4 regions of the Shewanella sp. SG44-6 genome follow, and region 1 is predicted to be linked to each of the others. Evidence: predicted binding sites of a transcription regulator. Region 1 holds the regulator's gene; each other region holds the start of a gene.
The links. The regulator sigma-54, encoded in region 1, starts transcription at its own class of promoters, with help from an activator protein. The targets are predictions, from matches to a motif close to GTTGGCACGNNNNTNGNNT.
Positions count from the first base shown of each region.

Region 1 (5,925 bases):
CTTGCTCGGCAATGTTGCGTACATCAACACTAATTGCCACTAGATCGTTATTACCTTTGAGCTGAGCCAGTAATGTGCCAATCAGTGGTAAAGGCAAATTATCAACACAATAATACCCTAGATCTTCTAATACTCTTAGAGCAACAGATTTTCCTGAGCCTGAACGTCCCGATACTATGACAAGTTTCATGCAGTAATAACCCGATAAAGTTCTGTTGAGTCGTGAGTTTTACGAAGCTGTTTCAATATTTGCTTATCGCTTAATTTTTGAGCCACGCTTGATAGCGTGCTTAAATGCTGTTGGCACTGATCTGCAGGTACTAACAAAGCAAATAAAATATCCACGGGCTGTTTATCGATTGCATCAAAGGCAATGGCTTCTTCACATTTAATAAATATTGCGATCGGATGTTCTATGGTCGTTAATCTACCATGAGGTATCGCAATGCCATTTCCTATACCTGTGCTACCCATTTTCTCTCTCGCTAATAGGCTTTCAAAAACCTCTTGCGAAGATAGGGGTGGGTACTGGGCAGCGACTAAATTGCTGATGAGTTCCAGTACTTTTTTCTTACTGCCCGGTGTGGCACAGGTAGTGCATTCCGGCTGCAGAATGGTACAAAGTTCCATCGTTAGTGTTTTGTATACTTCTCTTTGTGTTTAATTACCTGACGGTCGAGTTTATCGATCAGGGCGTCTATTGCAGCATACATATCAGTGCTTTCTGACATGGCAAAAATCTCTGCACCATTAAGGTTGATTTTAGCTTCTGCTTTTTGTTGTAATTTTTCTACATTGAGCACAACGTGTACATTATTGATCTGATCGAAGTGTCGTTCAAGCTTTGAAAATTTACCTTGAACGTATTCACGTAAAGATTCGGTAATGTCGATATTTCTACCTGTCATATTGATAAGCATAAAAATCCTCCGTTGCCTTGTAGGTTATAAACTCTTACGTTGGTTTGAGGGCGGAATGAGCATCGCTTCGCGGTATTTTGCAATCGTACGACGCGCAACGTTGATCCCCTGATCTGCCAGCAGTTGGGCCATTTTACTGTCACTTAATGGCTTTTGCTGGTTTTCTGCTGCAACCAGTTTTTTGATAAAAGCACGAATAGCGGTAGATGAGCATTCTCCGCCATCGTCGGTGCTGACATGGCTAGAGAAAAAGTACTTTAATTCAAATAGCCCACGTGGTGTGTGCATATATTTTTGAGTGGTAACCCGTGAAATAGTTGATTCATGCATTTCTACTGCTTCAGCAATATCATTGAGCACCATAGGTTTCATGGCTTCTTCACCATATTCAAAGAAACCTTGCTGAAATTGCACAATACAATTGGCGACTTTCAATAAGGTCTCATTGCGGCTTTCGATACTCTTGATGAACCATTTAGCTTCTTGTAAATGACCGCGAATAAATTGGCTATCGGCAGAGTTTTTACTGCTTCTAGCCATGGCTGCATATTGTTGATTAACGCCAATTTTAGGCATATTGTCTGGGTTTAACTCTACAACCCAACGGCCATTCTTCTTTAGTACGGTTACATCAGGAATAACATATTCGTCATCAATAGCGGTGACTAACAAGCCCGGGCGAGGGTTAAGTGACTGGATTAAGGTGATTGCGTCACGCAACTCGTTTTCTTTGAGCTTGGTTTTGCGCATCAATAATCTAAAATCGCGCCCAGCAATTAAATCTAAATAGTCTTTAATGAGCAGACGGGCATTGTCTATATGTGGGGTTGTGTCGGCATATTGGGCTAATTGAATGAATAAACATTCGCTTAAATCTCGTGCGGCAACACCAACGGGATCAAAGTGTTGAATACGTTTTAATACCGCTTCAACTTCATCTAGTTCAACACTTTCATCACCCATGGCTTCGAGAATATCTTCAGTGCTTTGGGTTAAATAGCCGCGTTCATCAATGGCATCAATGATCGCGGTAGCAATTGCTCGATCAGTGTCAGAAAATGGCGTGAGATTTTTTTGCCACTCTAAATGCTCATATAAGCCTTCAGTCGTTTCACCTTGGAATGGCATATCATCATCGCGCATGCTAGCGCTGCCTGAACCTGACATTGGTGAGGCGGTGTACACTTCATCCCATGTGGTATCCATAGCTAAATCGTCCATGGTTTCTTTGGTCATGGATTCTGCTGTGTCGACTGTTGAGGTGTCTTTTTCTATATTGACCACGCTGTTGTCACTAAAGTCGGTGTCCGATTGGTCGCGACTTTCTTTTACTGAGTCTTTTGCTTGAGAAAACTCATCTTCTATTTCAAGCAATGGGTTTGAGTCCAATGCTTGTTGGATTTCTTGCTGTAGCTCCAATGACGATAATTGCAGTAAGCGGATCGCTTGCTGCAATTGAGGGGTCATGGTTAAGTGTTGACCCATTTTGAGTTGGAGTGACGCTTTCATTTACCGCTTATCCCTAGATGATTTCCATAAAAATGACAATCTCGAAAACTGTAATCGATTGTCACATACATCAATGACATTTAACGCTATTTAGATATCGTTCAATGAAATGAGTTAGATAGACTAAAAGGCCAGTAAAGTAACTATAGCTTGAATTGTTCACCTAAGTACACAGCCCGAACTTGTTGATTACTCAATATCTCATCAGGTGTGCCTTCGGCAATTAAATTGCCCTGGCTGACAATATAAGCTCGCTCACAGACGTCTAAGGTTTCACGTACGTTATGATCGGTAATTAATACCCCTAAGCCGCGGTTTTTAAGCTGTTGAATGATTTTTTTTATGTCGATGACAGAAATAGGGTCAACCCCCGCAAAAGGCTCATCGAGCAAAATAAATTTAGGATTAGCGGCCAGCGCGCGCGCTATCTCTACTCGACGACGTTCCCCACCAGACAACGACATGCCTTGGCTGTCGCGAATATGGGTGATATGGAATTCTTCTAGTAAATGCTCTACTTGCTCAATCCGTTGGTCGGTAGTGAGCTCTTTGCGAGTCTGCAACACGGCCATAATATTGTCGTATACGGTCAGTTTGCGAAAAATACTGGCTTCTTGCGGCAAGTAACCAATCCCTTTGCGAGCTCTAAGATGCATTGGGTCGGCGGTTAAGTCGTCATCATCAATTAAGATCCGACCTTTATCGCTTTGCACTAAGCCGACAACCATATAAAACGTGGTTGTTTTACCTGCACCATTGGGGCCTAAAAGACCAACAATTTGGCCTGTTTTAACGGTTAAACTCACATCTTTAACAACCTGACGAGTTTTATAGCTTTTAGCTAAATTTTCAGCCGTTAGGGTTATTTGGGTCATGGTTTGATCTGCTTTTTAACAGGAATTTCAGGGAGCTTTTGCTTTGGTGCAGTCTCGTCTTGGAAATTCTCAGGTTGAATAATAGTAATAACGCGATCTTTCCCTGTACCAGTACTTTCAGCAATCAGCTCTTGAGCGTTAATGTTGTACTTAATACGGTTACCGGTTACTTGGCTACCAGATTGATCCAGTTTGGCATTACCTGTCAATGTCAGTGTAGTGGTAGCAAGATCATAGCTTATTTCGTTGGCACTGGCGGTACCAATTTGACCGTCGTCTAACTCTTGTGAAAACGTTGCAGGGTTGCCTATAGCGATGAGTTTTTTACTGGTGCTGTTTTCGGGAGTAAACGCCCGTAACTCATCAGCATTAATGTTAATAGTGCCTTGGGTAACGGTAACAGGACCATTAAAAACAATTTGATTATTTTTAATGTCAGCAGACTGGCTTACTGAGGCAATTTTCAACTCTTGTTGAAGATCACCTTGTTTCGCTATGGTAGGTAAACTCAGCAGGCAAAATATGCTGCCAAATAACATAACATTGGCGTGAGTGTTGAGGCGATTAATGTGGCTCATATGTTCCTTCTACCTGGCTGAGTAGCGATAATTTTTGCGAATTCAAGTCAGCATGTAGACCTAAACCTTGAATAATAAACCCTTTACCTTTGATGTACACCATCTCTTGTGAGGTGCCGATCATAGTGGTTAAATCCACCGAAACAGCTTGGGTACTGAGTGACTGCAGGGGTTCTTCTATATTAATGGCATCAATAATAACATTATTTTCTAATATGACTTGGCTGGTATTTTTATTCAATTGGCCTCTATCTGCGCTTAATTGCCATTGCGCTTGGCCGTTTTCAGGGTAAATGAGGTAAACAGGTTTAGTAAAGTGAGTAATGTCACTTGAGGCGTAATGCTCCATGTGTTCGGCACTGACTCGGCTAGCAATTAAACCGAGTTTATTAAATTCTGTGGTGCGTAGGTTATCCGCTACAAAGTCTGGACGTTCAATGCCTCGAACTTTCACAGCATCCATTTCACTGCGTTTTATTTGCGCTTGCCAGTAGAGGAAAAAAGCAAGTCCAAAAAAAGCCACAATACCTAGAGTGATTCTATTCATATACTCATACCATGAGCACTGGCAAATTTATCTTGGCTTAAAAGCAGTAAATCAGTGAGTTCTCGTAACGCGCCATGGCCACCATTAAGAGAGGTGGTCATATGGCAATGTTGCTTAACAAATGGGTGCCCGTCACCGACACACACGGCAAGACCAACTGCTTTCATAACCGGGAGATCTACCATATCATCGCCAATATAAGCGACTTCGTCTGCGCTGACATTATACAGTGATAGGAGTTGTTCAAATGGCTCAAACTTGTTATCAATACCTTGATAAATATGTTTAATACCTAATGCGGTCATGCGAGTTTCGACAATCTTTGATTTGCGGCCAGTAATGACGGCAACGTGCATTCCGCTTGTTAGGATAGATCGAACACCATAACCATCACGAGTATGAAACGCTTTGAGTTCTTCGCCAGCGTTGCTGAGATAAATTCGACCATCTGAAAATACCCCATCGACATCACAGATTAACAGTTTGATTTTTTGAGCGCGTTGCCAAATATCATTGCTGATAGGGCCGTAAAATCCTTGGTGGCTGGTGGTTGATTCTGACATGATTAAATGACTCCCGCTTTAACCATATCGAGCATGTTTAATGCTCCGATCGGTTGATGTTTTTCATTGACTACAATCAGTCCGTTAATACTTTTCTCATCCATAATTTGCAGTGCTTGTGCCGCTAGAATACCGCTAGGGCAGGTGACACAATTCTGGGTCATTACCTGAGCTATCGGAGTGGTGCGAAGGTTGACTTCGGCGTCGATAACTCGGCGCAAATCGCCATCAGTAAAAATACCAACCAGTGTTGTTTCGCTGTCGACAACAGCTGTCATACCAAGGCCTTTTTTGGATATTTCATACAGCGTTTCAGTAATACAAATATCATTATGCACTATGGGTAAATCATCGCCTTTATGCATAACATCATCGACTTTTAATAATAATTTTCGCCCCAGAGATCCACCAGGGTGTGACAAAGCAAAATCATCTCGAGTAAAGCCTTTGGCTTGCAATAAGGCAATGGCTAATGCATCACCCATTGCTAAAGTTGCTGTGGTACTCGAGGTTGGTGCCAACCCTAACGGGCATGCTTCTTCTTGTACTTCAATACACAAATGGATTTTAGATAAACGCGCCATATTAGAGTCTGGTTTACCTGTTACTGCGATAACCGGTACGCCCATTCGCTGTATTACTGGCATTAATGTCAGTATTTCACTCGATTCACCTGAATTAGAAATGGCAAGCACAATATCGTTTTTAGCCAATGCGCCTAAATCACCATGACTTGCTTCACCTGGATGAACAAAAAATGCCGGTGTACCTGTGCTGGCAAAGGTCGCGGATATTTTATTACCAATATGCCCCGATTTCCCCATGCCCATAACAATCACTTTGCCTTTGCACTGCAAGATGAGCTCACATGCTTGACCAAACTCAACTGAGTCTACATATTGATATAAATTATCTAGGGCAGCCTTTTCAATA
Region 1 is NZ_JACJER010000136.1:4,076-10,000, forward strand. Features, by position in the region: gene rapZ (RNase adapter RapZ) at 1-190, opposite strand, end outside; gene ptsN (PTS IIA-like nitrogen regulatory protein PtsN) at 187-630, opposite strand; gene hpf (ribosome hibernation promoting factor) at 633-920, opposite strand; gene H5185_RS18425 (RNA polymerase factor sigma-54) at 945-2,429, opposite strand; gene lptB (LPS export ABC transporter ATP-binding protein) at 2,573-3,304, opposite strand; gene lptA (lipopolysaccharide transport periplasmic protein LptA) at 3,301-3,882, opposite strand; gene lptC (LPS export ABC transporter periplasmic protein LptC) at 3,869-4,429, opposite strand; gene kdsC (3-deoxy-manno-octulosonate-8-phosphatase KdsC) at 4,426-4,992, opposite strand; gene H5185_RS18450 (KpsF/GutQ family sugar-phosphate isomerase) at 4,995-5,925, opposite strand, start outside.

Region 2 (5,925 bases), on a different contig from region 1:
ATTAACTTCACCGTTGCTATCAAATGGCGTATGAGGGGCGGAAATTAATCCAGTCAGTTTTTGCATTATAAATCTCCATAAATTTAAAATATTTTTTTGCCGCCAATCCAGGTGTGGCTAACGTGCAAGGCAGAGTTATTACCGCATTCAAGCACGGTAAAATCTGCATTAGCACCTATGGCAAATTGCTGTATGTTGTCATTTATTCCAAGAAAATTAGCAGGGTATATACTCGCCATTCTTAGCGCCTCCTCAAGAGGTATATCAAGCATAACTTGAGCATTATTGACTGCCGTGATCATATCTAATGCTGAACCCGCTAATTGACCTGTTTGGCTCATCAACTTATCGCCTTCAAGCACAATTTTATGACCATCGAACTCAAACACCTTTTGACTACTGCCAATGGTTGACATCGCATCAGTGACTAACATCATTTTGCCAGAGCATTTAAGCCTATTTGCCAACTTTGCCGTTGCCGGATGAACATGATGACCATCAAGTATCAGCCCACACCAACTGTGCTCATCGAGTAGTGCCGCACCAACCATGTTCGGCTCACGAGATGTCAGTGGTGACATCGCATTAAATAAATGAGTAAAACCAACAGCCCCAGCAGCTAGTGCTGCTTGGGTTAATTCAAAACTGGCATTAGAGTGGCCTAAGCACACTTTTACATTGTGCTGAGTTAATCGCTGTATTTGCTCACTTGTCACATGCTCAGGTGCCAAGGTGACCACTTTTATTCCTAAATCATCGCGACAATAAATCGCTAATTCCTGCTCACTTAGGGGCCTTATATGCTTGCTGCTATGTATGCCTTTCTTGGGCTCACTGATATGCGGTCCCTCAAAATGTACACCTATAACACCATGGATCTCTTGCTTGATTGCTAGTGCGATCGTATCAGCGGCAGCACTTATAGTTTCAAGATTACTAGTGATCAGCGTCGGTAATAATCCTGTGGTCCCATACTTACTATGTGCCTCAACCATTGCTTTAAGCGTTGATAAACTCGTGTCATGGTTAAATAAAAAACCTCCTCCACCGTTGACCTGTACATCAATAAAACCCGGAGTTAGTAAGCCTGAAACCTTAATAAGCTTGGCGTTATTAACCACATCAAAAGCGATAACCTTGCCATTTTCAAAACTTATCGGTTGGTTATTAGTGATGCTTTTTCCATCAAATAATTGTTCGGCAATTACAGTTGTTATCATGACTTCTCGACTTTACGTTGCTTCATACAAAGTGTTTTGCGAACTCAACAAGGCTTTTAAAAAGTAGCCCTACTATTGGCAGAACAAATCACAGGTACGCCATCAACCTGTTATACCAATATACCTTTTGATTTATTTTTGTCAAAATAAAAATCTGTCAGCAACTAAGCCGCATGATGAAGCTGTTTGAAAAGCAGTATGTTGAGCAACAGTTAAGTGTCTAAAATCCTTCCCCTACCAGTTACTTGATTGGAAAAATATATTTCTTAAAAATCTTACGTAAACATTGCTGTTAGATGTTCATAGAGATACTTCTGCTTTGGCCATGAACGATTTTCATTCGATATTAATGAGATATTTACCATCCAACTCATCAGAAAAATCCAAAAGCTGGATTGCATTACACCAACTCAAGTGGTGTAATAGGTATACCTGCAGCGTGATCTGCTTATTAAGGCTAATATTTAATGGAATATATTATTGGTGCGTATGCCGCAGCACCTTCGACCCAGCAATGGGATCAAGAATTAGAAGCGAGTTACTACCAGGGGCTAAAATTACAAAGTAATATCATTGGCTTAGAACACCCCTTTGTGGGAAAGCTGCATCCTTATGATGATGAATGGTTTCTTAAGAATATTGATGAGAATTGGCAATTCATTTTTACATCAATTCCAGGGGTGATGGGGCAGATTGCTAAAAACCCGCATTTTGGCATAGCCTCCACCAATGAAACAGGTAGACAAGCTGCACTGGCTTTTTACCAACAAGCACAGCAAGCTATATTTAAATTAAACAATCACTTAAAAAGAGAGGCTGTAAGCTTTTTAAAAATACATACAGCACCAAAGATAACTGAAAACACACAATCATCTATTCAAGCTTTGCAAACATCGCTTGAAGCCATGCAATCATGGAACTGGTACGGCGCAAAACTGGTCATTGAACATTGCGATGCACATATCGCAGGGCAAGAAGCTGAAAAGGGCTTCATGCTATTACAAGATGAAATGACGGCGATTACGCACGTTAACAGTAAACTGAATAGTGATATTGGTATCAGTATCAATTGGGGGCGTTCAGCTATTGAAACACGTAATACCGATGGCCCCTTGCAACATACTAAACAAGCTTATCTCAGCGGCTTGTTAAAAGGGATCATCTTTTCTGGTACCTCAGATATAGACGGCCCTTATGGGCAGTGGAAAGACACTCACATGCCTCCAGCACAAGCCGTATACATTCCCAGCTTTGCAGAAAACTCTTTATTAACGATGGAGCAAATAGAAAAAACCATGCAACAGTGTGATTACAAGCAACTGAAGTTTATTGGTGGAAAAATTTCATTAAGCCCAAATGAGGCAAATGTTGACCAACGAATTTCTTATTTAAAAAGCCTAACAACATTGCTCGATCACGTACTCGAAATAAAATCATGAGCAATCTATCAATCATTTTGGCCAGCCAAATATAATCTATATGAGATATGCCACATGTATTTCTGATTAAAAATTTACTTTAATGGTTTGTATAGTGCATTTTACCCATTCTAGCGCTTAGTATTTGAGTGTATTGCGCAACATAGTGACAAGTAAATGTTTAACTCAGTTTATACCGGAAATGGTGTATAAATAGATAACATGTCAATTTACCGACTAAAGAATGCAATGGCTTGCTAACGTATTAAAGTGATGAACTTATCACTGTCACCTTAAATTATAGGCATAAAAAAGCCCCGTTCGATTAAGAACAGGGCTTTAAATAATGGTACCTGAGGTCGGACTCGAACCGACACGCCGCGAAGCAGGGGATTTTGAATCCCCCATGTATACCAATTTCATCACTCAGGCAAAGACTTGTAAGCTGTATTTAGCTTTGCAAAAAAATCTGCTGTACGCAAATATCTTTGCAAAACTAACCACTCAATTAATCGACTTATGTTGTCACAATTGAGTGTTGGCGATTATACCTTTGCATTTAATAATCGCAAGTACTTTACCTATTATTTCTATAAAAAACACTCAATTGCTCAAAAGTCATTCATAGTGCCAAATAACAATGGCTGATGGTTTTTGTGAGCTAATTAGCAGTTTCACACAAATATAACATTATCACTGCTGAAGATTGATCAAGATCAGTATCACGACAGAGTTTTGACTTTATGATGATCATGATTTCACATTCCAGAGGATAAATATCATGGCATTTTGGTTAGATTTAATGTTTGGTAACGCAATAGGATTACTATCGATGACTGTAATCTTTTGTACCTTTGGAATAATGTCTTATCTAATGTGGATGTTTATTGTGAAGTCTGCACCTACTAAGTGAGTCTCTAACTAGGCTAAGTATTTTACTGCTTATTATTTCATGATCAATATGGATTCTTCCTTGCGAATCATACATTGGCGATAAAACACATGGAGTGTTTTTATGTCAAGTTGGGGGCTATATGGCCCCCATTTTTTTATTTATACCAATCAAATACTGCACAAAATATTAAATTAAGCGGCATGCTTGCGTGATTGAACCAAGCCATTAATAAAATGTGGACGTGTTTTGATTAGATAGGTCATTTCCTCAGCACTCGGCTCACCTGCTGGTAAACGTAATACATCGCGATTTAAATAATTTCGCGCCGGCATCGATATCTTGTATTCTGCCGTTGGTCCTTGAATCGCATAGTGGCGCTCATTTCCAAGCATCTCAAGTATACTGCTATGAACTAGATTTTTAACTGCTAGCTCATTTTGCGGCAGGGTTAAAATAGTCTGTCCCTGTAAAAAGAATTCGCGTAACAAGGCTCGTTCTGCCGGATCGAGTAGCTTCACTTTTGCTTCGATGGTTTCTACTGTGCGTTTTTGGCGAAAAAAAACAATAGACTCATCAACCACAAAGGCAAAAATTTGACTTAAAAAATACGCGACTCCCATTATTAATCCTAAGCCAATAAACTGACCATATTGATTGACTAGGTGATCTAACGATAAAAACGCCAGTAAATCTTTAGGCGCAAACAGTAAACTAGTACATGTTACAACAACCCATGTCATAGCACTTACGAATAAACGTTTGCTATTAAACAACTTTATTGAACCTACTTTTATTTTCATCATAGCTTACCCGCAGTGTCAGATTTTTGATCATACTGACTTAAAGCAAAATATATGCCATAAAAAACATCACTAACATTATCTTTATTTACACCATTTCAATTCCATATTAGGACATTCAAGCTATGCTTGAATAAAATTCAGAAAGTTGGAATTAACACTAGCGCAACAAGCTGTAAGCTCGTATTTTATATGTCACTCATCATTGGTAATTAATCACATTGAAGAAAATATGCTGATATTCATACGACAATTGCTCCAGAGCCCTATTGCCCGAAAGTTAACACTGTCTATCGTGGTGTTTAGCTCTTTGATTACGATTGTGACGACAGCTTATCAGCTCATAAGTGATTATCAGGAGGATGTGAATAGAATTGATCGCGTATTTTCAAGTATAGAAGCGGTAAATTTAGAAGTATTAGCATCCAGTGTTTGGGTAATAGACGAAGACTTAATTAACACTCAACTCTATGGTTTAAGCCAATTACCTGACATTAAATATATTTCTATCCGTGATGACAGTAATCAAGAATGGCATTTTGGTGAGTATCAGAAAACGGCCGTTATCGAAAAGCAATTTCCGTTGATTTATACCAACAATGAAAATATTCCTGTTGGGACCCTTACAGTACAAGCCGATCTCAATGCTATTTATGATCGTCTGTATAATAAAACAATACTGATTTTACTGTCCAACGCGATCAAAACCTTCTTCGTTGCAGGTTTTATTTTGTTTTTGGTCTGGTTCAATGTCACCAAACATCTGCGCCAATTAAGCCAATATTGTGATGAAATTAGCTTAGAAGACCCCTTTACGCCATTAAATTTTAACCGTAAGCCACAACGTGACGAGTTCAGTTTAGTCGCCGAAGCCGTCAATACAATGCAGCAACAAATTCGAGGATCTTATCAAGATCTGCAGCAATCAAAAGTCGATTTAATGCATGCCGTTGAAGATCGAGATCGCTTACTATTATTAGAGCGTAGTTATAAAGATGAACTTGCTCGCCAAGTAAAAGAGCAAACCAGAGAACTTGAACAATCACTGCAAATGTTAAAACGAACACAACAAGTGCTGATAGAAAAAGAGAAAATGGCCGCATTAGGAGGATTAGTTTCCGGCGTCGCCCATGAAATTAATACCCCGATAGGTATTTGTTTAACGGCTGCAAGTTCACAATTGGCTTATGTAGAAGATCTGATCAAGCTTATCCATAGCGATCATGCCACATTAGAACAAATCAATGGGATTTTAGAGCAATACCAAAAAAGCAGTCAGTTAATTGTGAGTAATATCACTCGTGCCAGTTATTTAATCCAGCAGTTTAAATCTATTGCGGCAGAACAAAGCCAAGAAAAATACACTCTATTTAATCTTAATCACCAATTACGCGATATTACCGACTCAACCTTAATGATATTTTCGCCGCAAAAGGTTGAGATAACAGTCAATATTGATGAGCAATTGCAGGTTTACACTAATTCCAGCCTACTCTCCCAAGCTATTAATAACGTGATATCAAATGCATTTTTACATGCATTTAAAGATACCTCACAAGCGAAGATCTGCATTAATGTAATTACTAAACCTG
Region 2 is NZ_JACJER010000033.1:4,640-10,564, forward strand. Features, by position in the region: gene H5185_RS08060 (dihydrodipicolinate synthase family protein) at 1-66, opposite strand, end outside; gene nagA (N-acetylglucosamine-6-phosphate deacetylase) at 84-1,220, opposite strand; gene H5185_RS08070 (DUF4862 family protein) at 1,688-2,659, shown strand; tRNA gene H5185_RS08075 (tRNA-Leu) at 2,986-3,070, opposite strand; gene H5185_RS08080 (DUF3149 domain-containing protein) at 3,420-3,551, shown strand; gene H5185_RS08085 (superinfection exclusion B family protein) at 3,725-4,336, opposite strand; gene H5185_RS08090 (ATP-binding protein) at 4,566-5,925, shown strand, end outside.
Region 2: H5185_RS08085 (superinfection exclusion B family protein) is a predicted target of sigma-54. The motif match lies at 4,377-4,395, and genes of this name have one in related genera.

Region 3 (5,925 bases), on a different contig from region 1:
CCTTTCCCACAAGTGGCAACCTATAGCGGTACAGGTAACATGGAAGATGCAGTTAACTTTATCTGCGTGACTCCTGAGCAATAGAAACAATAAGCCACATAATGACGCACTAGATTGTGGAACAAGATATCCATCACTGTAACGCATTTGGGCACCTATTTATTTAATAGCTAACAAGTAAAAAGGAGCATTCTATGCTCCTTTTACTTGTTAAAACCTGCGACTTAATTTATTCAGCAAACCGCAGGCTAAATTCTTGAATGCGTTGTGCATTGACACCGCGATCGCCGATTCCAACCCGCGATACACTGCGCAAATCAATACGGCTACCCTGCTCTAATACAGATACGACCACAACAATATCGTCTGCGAAGTTAAAAAATGGGGTTCTTGAGGTACTTTCAAAACGACGTGCCTTTGGGTCTTGAGCGACAATAGTCCAACCCATTGACTCAGCAACCATAAGTGCCTTTTGATAAGCCGCATCAGGGGTTAAGTCTGACACTATAGGGTTAATATTAGGAAAAGCTTGCAGTTGCTGCGCAGCGATTTCGGGGCCACCATAAACTAAGCTGTTTTTAGCGCCTTCACGGCTGTCAGTTAAAAATTCGAATTGCGGTGGCGATTGGGTATTAGTGGTTATATCGTGAATAGGTGGGTATTTAACTGGCTCAATAACCAATGCCACAATACTCGGCGCCAATATGCCTAATCCAAGCACTAACGCTATGGTCGAATTGATAAGCCCTTTACCCTTAGCACGACTGTTTTGCTTAATGGTAAAGCTGGTAATTAATGCCACTAACCCAATCACGACGACAACATATCCCAGCAAGTTATTGTAATTACGGCTGGCCATGAAGCCGACTATGGGATCCCATAATCCTATTGTCGATCCAAATACCATTAATACGGCAAGAGCTACTGCAACCAATGCCACCACTAACGCAATATTACTTAAACTGCTTTTTTGCATCACATTCATCCTTTAGGTAATCCTAATTTATCTCACTCAACTTACATTGACCTGAATTTGTGCTAATAAATTTCTCAAACAACAAAAAAATATTCTGACTCAATAAGATAAGCTCGAACCGTTTACTGACTTAACCAGTGTTGTTTCGCTTTACTCACCCGTATTAGGATCAAGCGCTAAACGACGCATGGTACGAATTAAATTACTTCTATCTAGCTTTAAGGACCTTGCAACTGCAGCTAAGTTACCTCGCTCAGTCACAAATACTGTTTGTATGACTTGCCGCTGATACTCATCGGTGGCATCACGCAGTCCTTGGGTTATCACTTGGGATAACCTAGCCGTTGAATCATTGGTGGATTGATTCTCCATCGCGGTTTGCTGTGGTGCTTCAGAATGACTCGCCATAAACTCTGACCCCAGATGCACAGGGCTAATACTAATAATACTAGCATGACGACCTTGTTCACTAATGGCCCTTAAGGCAGCGCGACTAAGCAAGTGCTCTAACTCACGCACATTGCCAGGCCAATGATATTGGGCTAATTGATTAATCGCGCTTTGTTGCAACCTCAGTTTCGCGACCCCAAGTTGATGTTGGCTTTTTTCTAAAAAATAGCCTGCCAATAAAATAACGTCTTTACCGCGATCTCGTAATGCTGGCACAGGCAGTGGATAAACACTTAAACGATGATACAAGTCAGCTCTAAACCTACCTTCTTTAACTTCTAGCTGCAAATTACGATTAGTTGCAGCAATAATTCTGACATCCACCACAATAATATTGTCGCTACCAACACGCTGAATTTCACCATTTTGCAATGCACGCAATAACTTAGCTTGTACAGCTAACGGTAATTCACCCACTTCATCTAAAAATAATGTGCCGCCATCGGCAAGCTCAAAGCGGCCCCGACGATCGCTTACCGCACCAGAATAGGCACCTTTTACATGACCAAAGAGTTCACTTTCAACGATGCTTTCTGGCAGTGCTGCACAGTTAATTTGCACTAACGGTTGCTCGCTACGACGTGATTGTTGATGAATGCTTTTGGCAACCAACTCTTTACCCACACCAGTTTCCCCGGTAATTAATACCGATAGATCGCTGGCGGCAACAGTATTTATCTCTGACAATAAATCCGTAATTGCGCCACTGTTACCAATAATGCTCGACGGCCCTGCAGTCGCTAACATGCACTGTGCCACTTGATGATTACGTTCAACTTGAATTTCTAACGCTTCAATATGTTCACTGGTACTAATCGCAGCGGCCACAGCAGCAATATAAGCACGGGTTTCGGTTGGATTAAGCGAATCAAAACTACCTGCTTGCATAGCGTCTAAGGTTAAAACGCCCCAGGCTTTACCATCGATATAAATGGTGCTACCCATGCAGTCATGCACGTGCAATTGTTCACTGCCATCATCGACTAAACCGTCATAGGGATCGGGCAGTGTTGAGTCGGCATCGAAGCGGGTAACGTGTGGGTTAGCTAAAATTTGCTGCAAGCGTGGATGGTGGTTAATCGAAAATTGTCGCGCTAACGCTTCTTGCTTTAAGCCCACCACAGCTACAGGCACCAAATGATCTTGTTTAAGCTTCAGTAAGGCTACAACATCGCACGGAATAGCGCGTTGAATCGCTAAAATCAGCCGCAAGTAACGCTCCGATTTTATCAAGTCACGATTTAAGTCTTCTACAATGTCGATAAAGGGAACAATATTCATAATAAGTCAAATAAACCTAATTTAGGTTAATTTGACACACTTATCGATCTAGGTCAATTTAACCTTTATTAAATTTATATGTTTAAAATCAGTGTGATAAATATTGGCACGTTCTGTGTAATGTCTAGGTATACAAGGTAATTGATTGAAGCTTATCGCTATTTACTCCCCAAAAAGGAATCATGAATGTTAGACACTGCAACTGTTCAAATTATTAAGGCCACTGTCCCCGCTTTACAACTTTACGCCAATGACATTACCAGCCATTTCTATCCATTACTGTTTGCCCAGCATCCTGAAGTATTGCCTTATTTCAATCAAACTAACCAAGCTAAAGGCACTCAACCTAAAGCACTGGCTAACGCTGTGATTGCTTATGGTGCCAATATTGATGAGCTAGGTAATTTAAGCGCTGCGGTCAGTAAAATTGTCCAAAAGCATACCGCACTAGGTATATTGCCGCATCAATATGATGCGGTTGGCAGCTGTTTATTACAGGCCATTAAAGCCGTACTCGGCGATGCTGCAACAGACGAAGTAATTGATGCTTGGGCCAAAGCTTACGGTCAGTTAGCCAACATATTAATTGCGGCTGAAGAGTCAATTTACACACAGAACGAACAGAAAACTGGTGGCTGGCGCGGCGAGCGTGAGTTTATTGTAGTCAAACGTGTAGATGAAAGTTCAGTAATTACCTCATTCTACTTTCAACCATTTGATGATAAAAGTTTGCCAAGCTTTGAAGCCGGTCAATTTCTAACCTTAGTATTTGATGATATCGATGGCGTATCAATGCGTCGTAACTACAGTTTATCTGACGCGGCAGGCAAAGATTACTTAAGAATTAGCGTCAAGCGTGAACCTAATGGTGTGGTATCAAATCACTTACATAACCACATTCAGTTAGGTGATAAAGTGAAATTGCGTGCCCCCAGTGGCGATTTTACTTTACGCAAAAATACCAAACCATTAATTTTACTCACCGGCGGTGTGGGCATTACGCCTGCAATTAGTATGCTCAATACTGAAGCTGGTTCAGGCCGTGATATTCGCTTTATTCATGCGGCTCTTAATAGTGATGTTCATGCGTTTAAACACCATGTTGATCAACTTGCCTTAACCCATGACCACATCAAGCCGTTGTATGTTTACAGCCAACCAGGACAATATTGCCAACCTCATGCGACAGGCTTCATCGATGCATCATTGATTGCGGAGCAACTGCCTGTAGACCGCGATGTAGAATTTTACCTACTTGGCCCTACTGGCTTTATGAAAGCAGCATTAGCTATCGCCACCAGCTTAGGTATACCAGAAAACCAAATTCATTATGAATTCTTTGGCCCAACTGAAGCATTAAGCGCTTAATCACCCAACAAACCCGTAAGATAGAAAAAGCCCTGAGCGTTAACTCAGGGCTTTTTAGTTATTGATAAAAAACGATTAAACCTATGGCTGGAGATGTCCTAAAACGGGATATCGTCATCCCAATCTTCATCTTCTCAATGATTAAATACTCTATTAACTTAAATAAACTGGATAGCACACATGGTTAAGTCATCCTGAAACTCTGAAAAACCGCAAAATAGTTTCATTTGCTGTTCAAGATACTCCAGCATAGCTTCGGGTTCATCGGGGGCGGCACTAATGGCTTTTTCTAAGCGATCAAAGCCAAATAGCTCTTTTTGGGCATTTTGAGTTTCGATGACAACATCAGTATAAACAAACAAAATATCACCAACATCCACGCTAACCCTGTAGGTATCCCAATTTTGCTCACGCAGTACACCTATCGGTATCCCGCCCTGATCTAGAGCAACCAGTCGATTGGCTTTTTTCAAGTACGCATGCGGATGGCCAGCATTGGCATAAATGAGTTCTTTGTCTTTACAATTATAACGAAGCACTGTGGCAGTTAAAAAACTGCCGCGGGGCTTTTTAGTGAAAAAGTGTTGATTGATATAATTGAGTACTTCTGAAGAGCTACTGGATAAGTTCTTCGGCTCAAAGGTGCGTAAAATCGCATCTATCATTGCCGTCTCTACGGCAGCGGCTGGGCCATGCCCCGATACGTCGGCAATAATCATTCCTATATCACCTTGAATGTCAGGACGACTTTTACCGAGATCGACAATATCTAAATAATCGCCACCGGCGCCTTTCATTGCTTTGTAGGTGTAGGCCATTTTAACGGAGCTGAGTTCAATACCTTTGTCTGGCAACATCAGCTGTTGTAAGCGGGTAATCTCTTCTATCTCATCGCGGATCCATACTTGAGCGGCATTGAGCTGTGAAGATGCTTCAGAGAATTGAAAACTTTTTAGCTGGTATAAAAGCTTGAAATACAATGAACTAACATGATGCGACTCTACATTGGCAGGCAAATCGAGCAAAATGATACAGTCAAATAAGCTCGAATCTTTACCAAAAGGCAGTGCCCAAGACGTCTTGCCATCATCATTTAATGGCAATATCTCAATGGTACTGTGCTGTAACGACAATGCTTGAAACTGTTTATACAGGTTAGTGTAATGTTGATCACACAAGGATGAAAAATTACAGCTAATTTGGCCATTTTTCTTAATGAGGTAATAATTAAACTCAGTTAACGTGAGCGCCAAGGTGGTTTTAAACCACAAGGTTTCATCAATGATATTATTAGCTAATGCTCTGTCTATACTCAAAGGGAAGACCTTACTTTTGGGCTAATTTAGCAGCAAGGGCTTCATTTAAACCAGAAACACCACTTTTCTTTAAGGTACTTTGATAGTCTTTACTAAAGGTACGGATCATTGATAAACCTTCCGCTACAAAATCGTAAATTTTCCATTCATCATTGCGCTGATAAAGCTGGTAAGAAACTGGAATGATATTGTCTTTGGTATGTATGTCGGTATCTACCGTTGCATAGACTTTTTTCTTGATGGTCTCGCCAGTGTAAGCAACAGTTTCATTATCATATTTTTCTAACAATACAATATAAGTATCGACTAGCACGCCTTTTAACAACACCATAAATTGACGCTTTTCGCTGTCGCTGGCTTCTCTCCAATACTTACCTAATACGCGTTGCGCAGACGCTTGAATATCCACATGCTTTTCAATCACATCACTGAGCGATTGTTTTTTTTGTTCAACCGACAAAGCACTATCAGAAGCAATACTAATGATATCTGACACACCCAATTTAACCCGATCTGTCGGTCCTTGTGCTGCTA
Region 3 is NZ_JACJER010000005.1:41,656-47,580, forward strand. Features, by position in the region: gene H5185_RS01785 (tannase/feruloyl esterase family alpha/beta hydrolase) at 1-84, shown strand, start outside; gene H5185_RS01790 (DUF1499 domain-containing protein) at 230-976, opposite strand; gene norR (nitric oxide reductase transcriptional regulator NorR) at 1,127-2,707, opposite strand; gene hmpA (NO-inducible flavohemoprotein) at 2,894-4,075, shown strand; gene H5185_RS01805 (PP2C family protein-serine/threonine phosphatase) at 4,234-5,391, opposite strand; gene H5185_RS01810 (phospholipid-binding protein MlaC) at 5,402-5,925, opposite strand, start outside.
Region 3: hmpA (NO-inducible flavohemoprotein) is a predicted target of sigma-54. The motif match lies at 2,810-2,828, and genes of this name have one in related genera.

Region 4 (5,925 bases), on a different contig from region 1:
AAATCCTCCTGTATTCGATAATTTAACTAGTACTTTGCTCTATAGCTTGTATAACCTATAGAGATCCAGCACATATTATGTAAGCAAAGCCTAAACATAAGCACGTCTGCACATGGACAAAATTTAATTAACCATCTGATTATTAGTGTTATTATAATATTTTGTTACACGTTAATGGCCTAACAACACTGAATGATTGTCTTTAGTTGTCACACGACACCCGAGACAAACATTGGACTACATACCACAGGGAGTGAATCGGCATGCCACGTCCAACACTTTTTTACCATTTACACCGTCAAGAAGGTGAAGCTCGTCTACTTGCTTTACCAAGTAGCCAGCACTTTAATAAGATTGCCAGCTCAGTTGACCAGTCCTGGTTAGACCAACTGAAGAGTAACTCAATAGACGTTGCTATCATTGAACTGTCACAATTAAGCCAACAAGAATACGCTGAGCTAACTGACAGTTCGATAATGTCTGATATTGAGCTCATCTTCTTAACCGAAGGTAAGCCAAACCCCAACTTAGATCATTTAATGTCAAAAACGGCTGGTTATCATTTTCGCCAGCCTTACGATGCTGATGTGATTAACGACACGCTAGAAGACTTTGCCCGAGACTTCAAATCGCAATCGACTAAGCAAAAACAGCCTTTTTCGAGTGAACTAGACCAATATGGTTTATTGGTTGGTTCATCGCGTGCGATGCACAAGTTATATCGCACTATTCGTAAAGTCGCTGTCACCGAGAGCAACGTGCTCATCGTTGGTGAAAGCGGTGCAGGTAAAGAGCTCGTTGCCAATACTATTCATTTGGCTAGTCATAGAGTCGACGAACCCTTTATCGCAATTAACTGTGGTGCATTAAGCCCTGAACTGGTCGACAGCGAACTGTTTGGTCATGTAAAAGGCGCTTTTACTGGTGCCCATCGAGATCACCGTGGTGTATTTGAGCAGGCAGAAGGCGGCACCTTATTTCTTGATGAAGTCACCGAAATGCCGTTAGAACACCAAGTAAAATTACTACGCGTACTCGAAAATAATGAATATCGCTCAGTGGGCTCACAACATCTTAAAAAAGCCAATGTTCGTATTATTGCCGCCACTAACCGCGATCTAGCCGACGCTATTGATGCGGGTCATTTCCGCGAAGACTTATATTTTCGTTTAGCGCATTTTCCCATCCAAGTGCCACCATTACGCAACCGTAACAACGACATAAGTGGACTCGCCCAGCACTTTTTGGCATATCGAAACACAGCTGAAAAACTCACAAAAATGTTTTCAGATGATGCACTTAACCTGATCCAACAACAAAAATGGCCTGGTAATGTCCGCGAATTGAAACACGCTATTGAACGTGCATATATTCTGGCAGAAAACGAAATTTTACCGAGCCATATCATGGTGTCATCGCTAGAACCTTCAACAGAGCCGTTAACTGACGGCGTACAAATACCTGTGGGCATGCGCCTCGACGAACTAGAAAAAGCTGCAATTTATCAGGCCCTTGATGAATCTATGGGCAATAAAAATGAAACTGCAAAACAATTAGGTATCAGCGTTAAAACCCTTTATAACAAGTTAAGTAAATACCAAGACCAAACGAGTCCAGACGAACCTTAACAGCGTGCTAAGTGATTAAATGTGTTTGCTCGCTTGAGGCAGCAACACATTTAATGACTTAGGTTTAACCTTGATGCATAAATCTTCAGACTCAAATAACTCACCATCAATAACATATTTGCACAACGAGTCCGTGCTCAACTGAATCGTCTTAGCTTGCTCATGATGAATTCCACTCTGCTGATCATCTTCACGCTCGCCTGTTAATCCGGCAAATAATAGCTCGGTCATACTCAATAATTGTTGTGGTGATGTCTCACTGGACTCAATCCAAGTAATGTCTAACAAACCATCGGTAATATTGGGTTCACCATTTCCTTGGGCTAATACACTGGTGAATGGCGCCGCATTGGCAATCACTAAACTCGTGGTGTTAATCATTTGAATATCACCACTATCAAGCTGTAATTTCATCGACAAAGGCTGATTTTCATCTATCGCCTCCCACAAACCATTAAGGTAAGCCAACTGTCCGAGCTCATTTTTGCGGTCGCGATCGGCTTTCTGTATCATTTTCCGCTCAAAGCCCAAGCCCGCTAGCAACAACATCAATTGCTCATTACACATGGCAGTATCTATGCGCTGAGAATAACCTTGAATCAAAATATCAAGCGCTTGCGATACCGGTACTAACTTACTGGTGATACCAAACAAGGTGTGACTAAGTGCATTAGTGGTGCCCATAGGAATAATACCTAGATAAATATCACTGTCGACAATCACCGATGCCACCTCGTTAACTGTGCCATCTCCACCACAAGCAACAATAATATCAGCACCCTGTTTTTTGGCATGTTCGGTTAGTTGCACCGCAGACTTGTCTTTAGTAGTATATAAGACTTCAAGCTGAAAATAATCGCTCAAGGTTTGAGTTATATGATCGGCTTCATCATGCCACTTACCGCCACCTGACACTGGGTTCACAATCAACCAAGCGCGTTTATGGATATGAATTTGATTCAGGCGATGCATTTTTTCGACGGCCGCTAACTGCCATTTATTTAACCGCGCGGTTTGACGAATACTACTGATAGATTTCAGCACATCATTAACATTACGATTTTGCTCACGGCACACTAAGTAAGCGGCTAGCACTAACACCGAACGCCCTCGACCTAATGCACAATGTACTACGACATTTTTGCCATTACTGACTTGGTTATGTAACCAATTAATCGCTTGATTTAACTGTGCGACGCTAGGTACGCTGTGATCCAATACCGGAATATTTAAATAGGCAATATTTTCATCAACCAGAGTCCACTCTAATGCGTCAAATTCTGCAGTAACATCTAAAATAGCATCAATTTTCTCATGCTTAAGTCGGTCAATATCGCCCGAAAACAACCGGCAGGCTAAATACAGCTGCTTATCAATTTTTTGTATTGCAGGAACTTTGTCATTTTTTCTCGCCCAGGCGTTATATAGCTGGCAACCCAATAAAAACGGAATAAAGCTCCAACCTATATACCAAGGAATACTGCCATCTTGGCGTTTACGGAAAATACCTGCACTATTAAACCAATACGCCGAACTCACCAAGCCTAAAGATAATGCAAGCCACGCAAAAACAAGCTTAAGTAACACATAAGGAAGCGCCACACATAAGCACGCAGCCAATAACGTACCAAGGGTATAATAATATTTAATATGGATACGGGTGAGCATTGTGGTCCTCCTTTTTTAAAAAAAGCAGCACATGAGTGCTGCTTAAGACAATACTTATCACTATAACTATCTAATCACTTCGCGCCACGCTCTTAAGATTTTACATTGACTTATATGAGTCTAAACAAGTCGTGACCTTTGACATCAATGTACTTTACGTTAATAACCTAACGGCTCTGAACGGATTAAATAGTTAATCAGATTGCACTGTATTTAACAGTCTGGATCTTCTGACTTCATGCCTTCTTTTACATCTTCACATGCATCTTCAACAGCATTACCGGCATCTTGGATCATTTCATCCACTTTCTCACCAGCATTCTCAGCTTTATTGTCTGAACATGCTGATAAACCAGCCGTTAAAAACACCATTAAACTTGCCATTGTCAGTAATTTTAATAATTTCATATTCATCTCCTAGATGATGGTTGTAATCGAATAACGTTTTGTCGCTAACCTTAACTCGGCTTCAGAGCTCAGGTTACCTACTATGCTCGGGGACCTTTACCTCTAATCGCACTGGATAATAATGAAATCACCAGTAATACAATAAAGATAAAGAAAATAATTTTGGCGATCCCTGCTGCGGCTCCAGCAATACCAGTAAAACCCAATAGTCCTGCTATAACGGCTATAACTAAAAACATTAATGTCCAGCCCAACATAAAAACCTCCTTGGTGTACGATTTACAGTATGGTGCGTGATGTGCTAATCCTTTTGATATCGACCTCATACCTAACCATCTGAGAATTAACCATTTACACAACGACTATGTTTTTACTAATGCCAACATCGTGCCAACAGTAAATATAAAATTAAAACCATGATTATAAAGGATTTAATTTAATATCGAAAAATGAGCTATGGAAGAGCCACAGACTTGTAGGCACTTTTTACCGATGTTTCCGGTAAGAGTTTCAGATACTAGCGAACCAGTATCGAAAGGAGCAATGAAAAGGAGTCAACATAAGCGCCGCCAGAATAACACCAAGCATTACAACGTATACGGCAGCTTAAATGATATTAATGTTGCTAGCGCTATAAAGCCACTCGATATCCACAAACAAGCTTCTAAACCGTATATTTGATACACCAACCCCGAAAGAACGGTGCCGATAAGACGTCCCATGGCGTTGGCCATGTAATAAAATCCCACATCAAGTGACACGCCATCATGACCTGCATAACTAACAATCAGATAACTGTGCAGTGACGAGTTAATGGCAAACACAGCGCCAAATAGCATTAATCCGGCAATTAATGTCACGTGGATATAAAAGTTAAAGTGCAACGCAAGAGCAATAGCAGCAGGAATAAGTAATAAGTAGCCAGCCCATACAAAGGCTGCGCGTCCTGTTGGTACTTTGCCGTGTTTTTTACCAGTAACATAAGGCGCAAATGACTGGACGATGCCGTAGCCAATCACCCAACTCGCCATAAAACCGCCCACCCACCAATGATCCCATTCAAATGTCACCGCTAAAAACACTGGTAACGCCACCACAAACCATACATCTCGAGCACCAAACAAAAACATTCGCGCTGCCGACAACAAATTAATCGCCGGACTTTTGGAAAAAATATCGATAAATTTAGGTTTATTTTTCGCTTTGCCTAAATCCGCTTTTAAGCTCAATAGACTCATCACCCACACACAAGCTAATAAGGCTGCCATCAACAGCACAGCACCGCGAAATTCAAATAGCGTGAGCAAAATGCCACCTAAAAAGAACCCCAGTCCTTTTAACGCATTTTTAGAGCCAGTAAGAATGGCCACCCATTGATACAACTTGCTCTGCGCATCACTAGGCACCAACATTTTAATCGCACTCTTGGCGCTCATTTTATTGAGGTCTTTAGCAATACCCGACAAGGCTTGCGCAACCATGACATACATTATGGTCAACATGTCCGCTGGTACGGCCAACATAGCTAGCGCAACTATTTGTAGGCAGAGACCAATATTCATGGTGTTATTTAAGCCAAGCCTTGCACCTAGCCAACCACCGACAAGATTAGTGACTACGCCAAAAATCTCATAAAACAAAAACAACATCGCGATATTGAACGGGCTGTAACCTAGCTGATGAAAATACAGCACCACCAGCATACGCAGTGCACCATCGGTTAAGGTAAATGCCCAATAATTACCAGTGATTATTAGATATTGCTTAATGTGAGATGGCAATGTACTGAAAGTTAACAGCCCCATGTTAGCTTATTCCTTGTCCGCCAAACCTACTTTGCGCGCAATCTCAGCGGTGCGATTAGCGTAACCCCACTCATTGTCGTACCACACATACAGCTTAACTTGGGTATCATTAACCACCATAGTCGATAAGGCATCGATAATACTTGAGCGTGGATCGGTTTTATAATCGACCGACACTAATGGGCGCTCTTCATAACCCATAATCCCCTTAAGTTCGCTATCAGCAGCTTGCTTCAAAAGCTGGTTTACTTCTTCTGCCGTTGTGCCACGGGCCACTTCAAACACACAATCGGTAAGCGATGCATTGGCTAGCGGCACCCGAATCGCATGGCCATTTAACTTGCCTTTCAATTCAGGAAAAATATGAGTAATAGCAGTAGCAGAGCCGGTGGTGGTTGGAATTAAACTGATGCCAC
Region 4 is NZ_JACJER010000069.1:6,121-12,045, forward strand. Features, by position in the region: gene H5185_RS13340 (sigma-54-dependent Fis family transcriptional regulator) at 264-1,628, shown strand; gene H5185_RS13345 (diacylglycerol kinase family protein) at 1,644-3,296, opposite strand; gene H5185_RS13350 (hypothetical protein) at 3,510-3,704, opposite strand; gene H5185_RS13355 (DUF1328 family protein) at 3,785-3,961, opposite strand; gene arsJ (organoarsenical effux MFS transporter ArsJ) at 4,292-5,509, opposite strand; gene H5185_RS13365 (ArsJ-associated glyceraldehyde-3-phosphate dehydrogenase) at 5,516-5,925, opposite strand, start outside.
Region 4: H5185_RS13355 (DUF1328 family protein) is a predicted target of sigma-54. The motif match lies at 4,081-4,099, and genes of this name have one in related genera.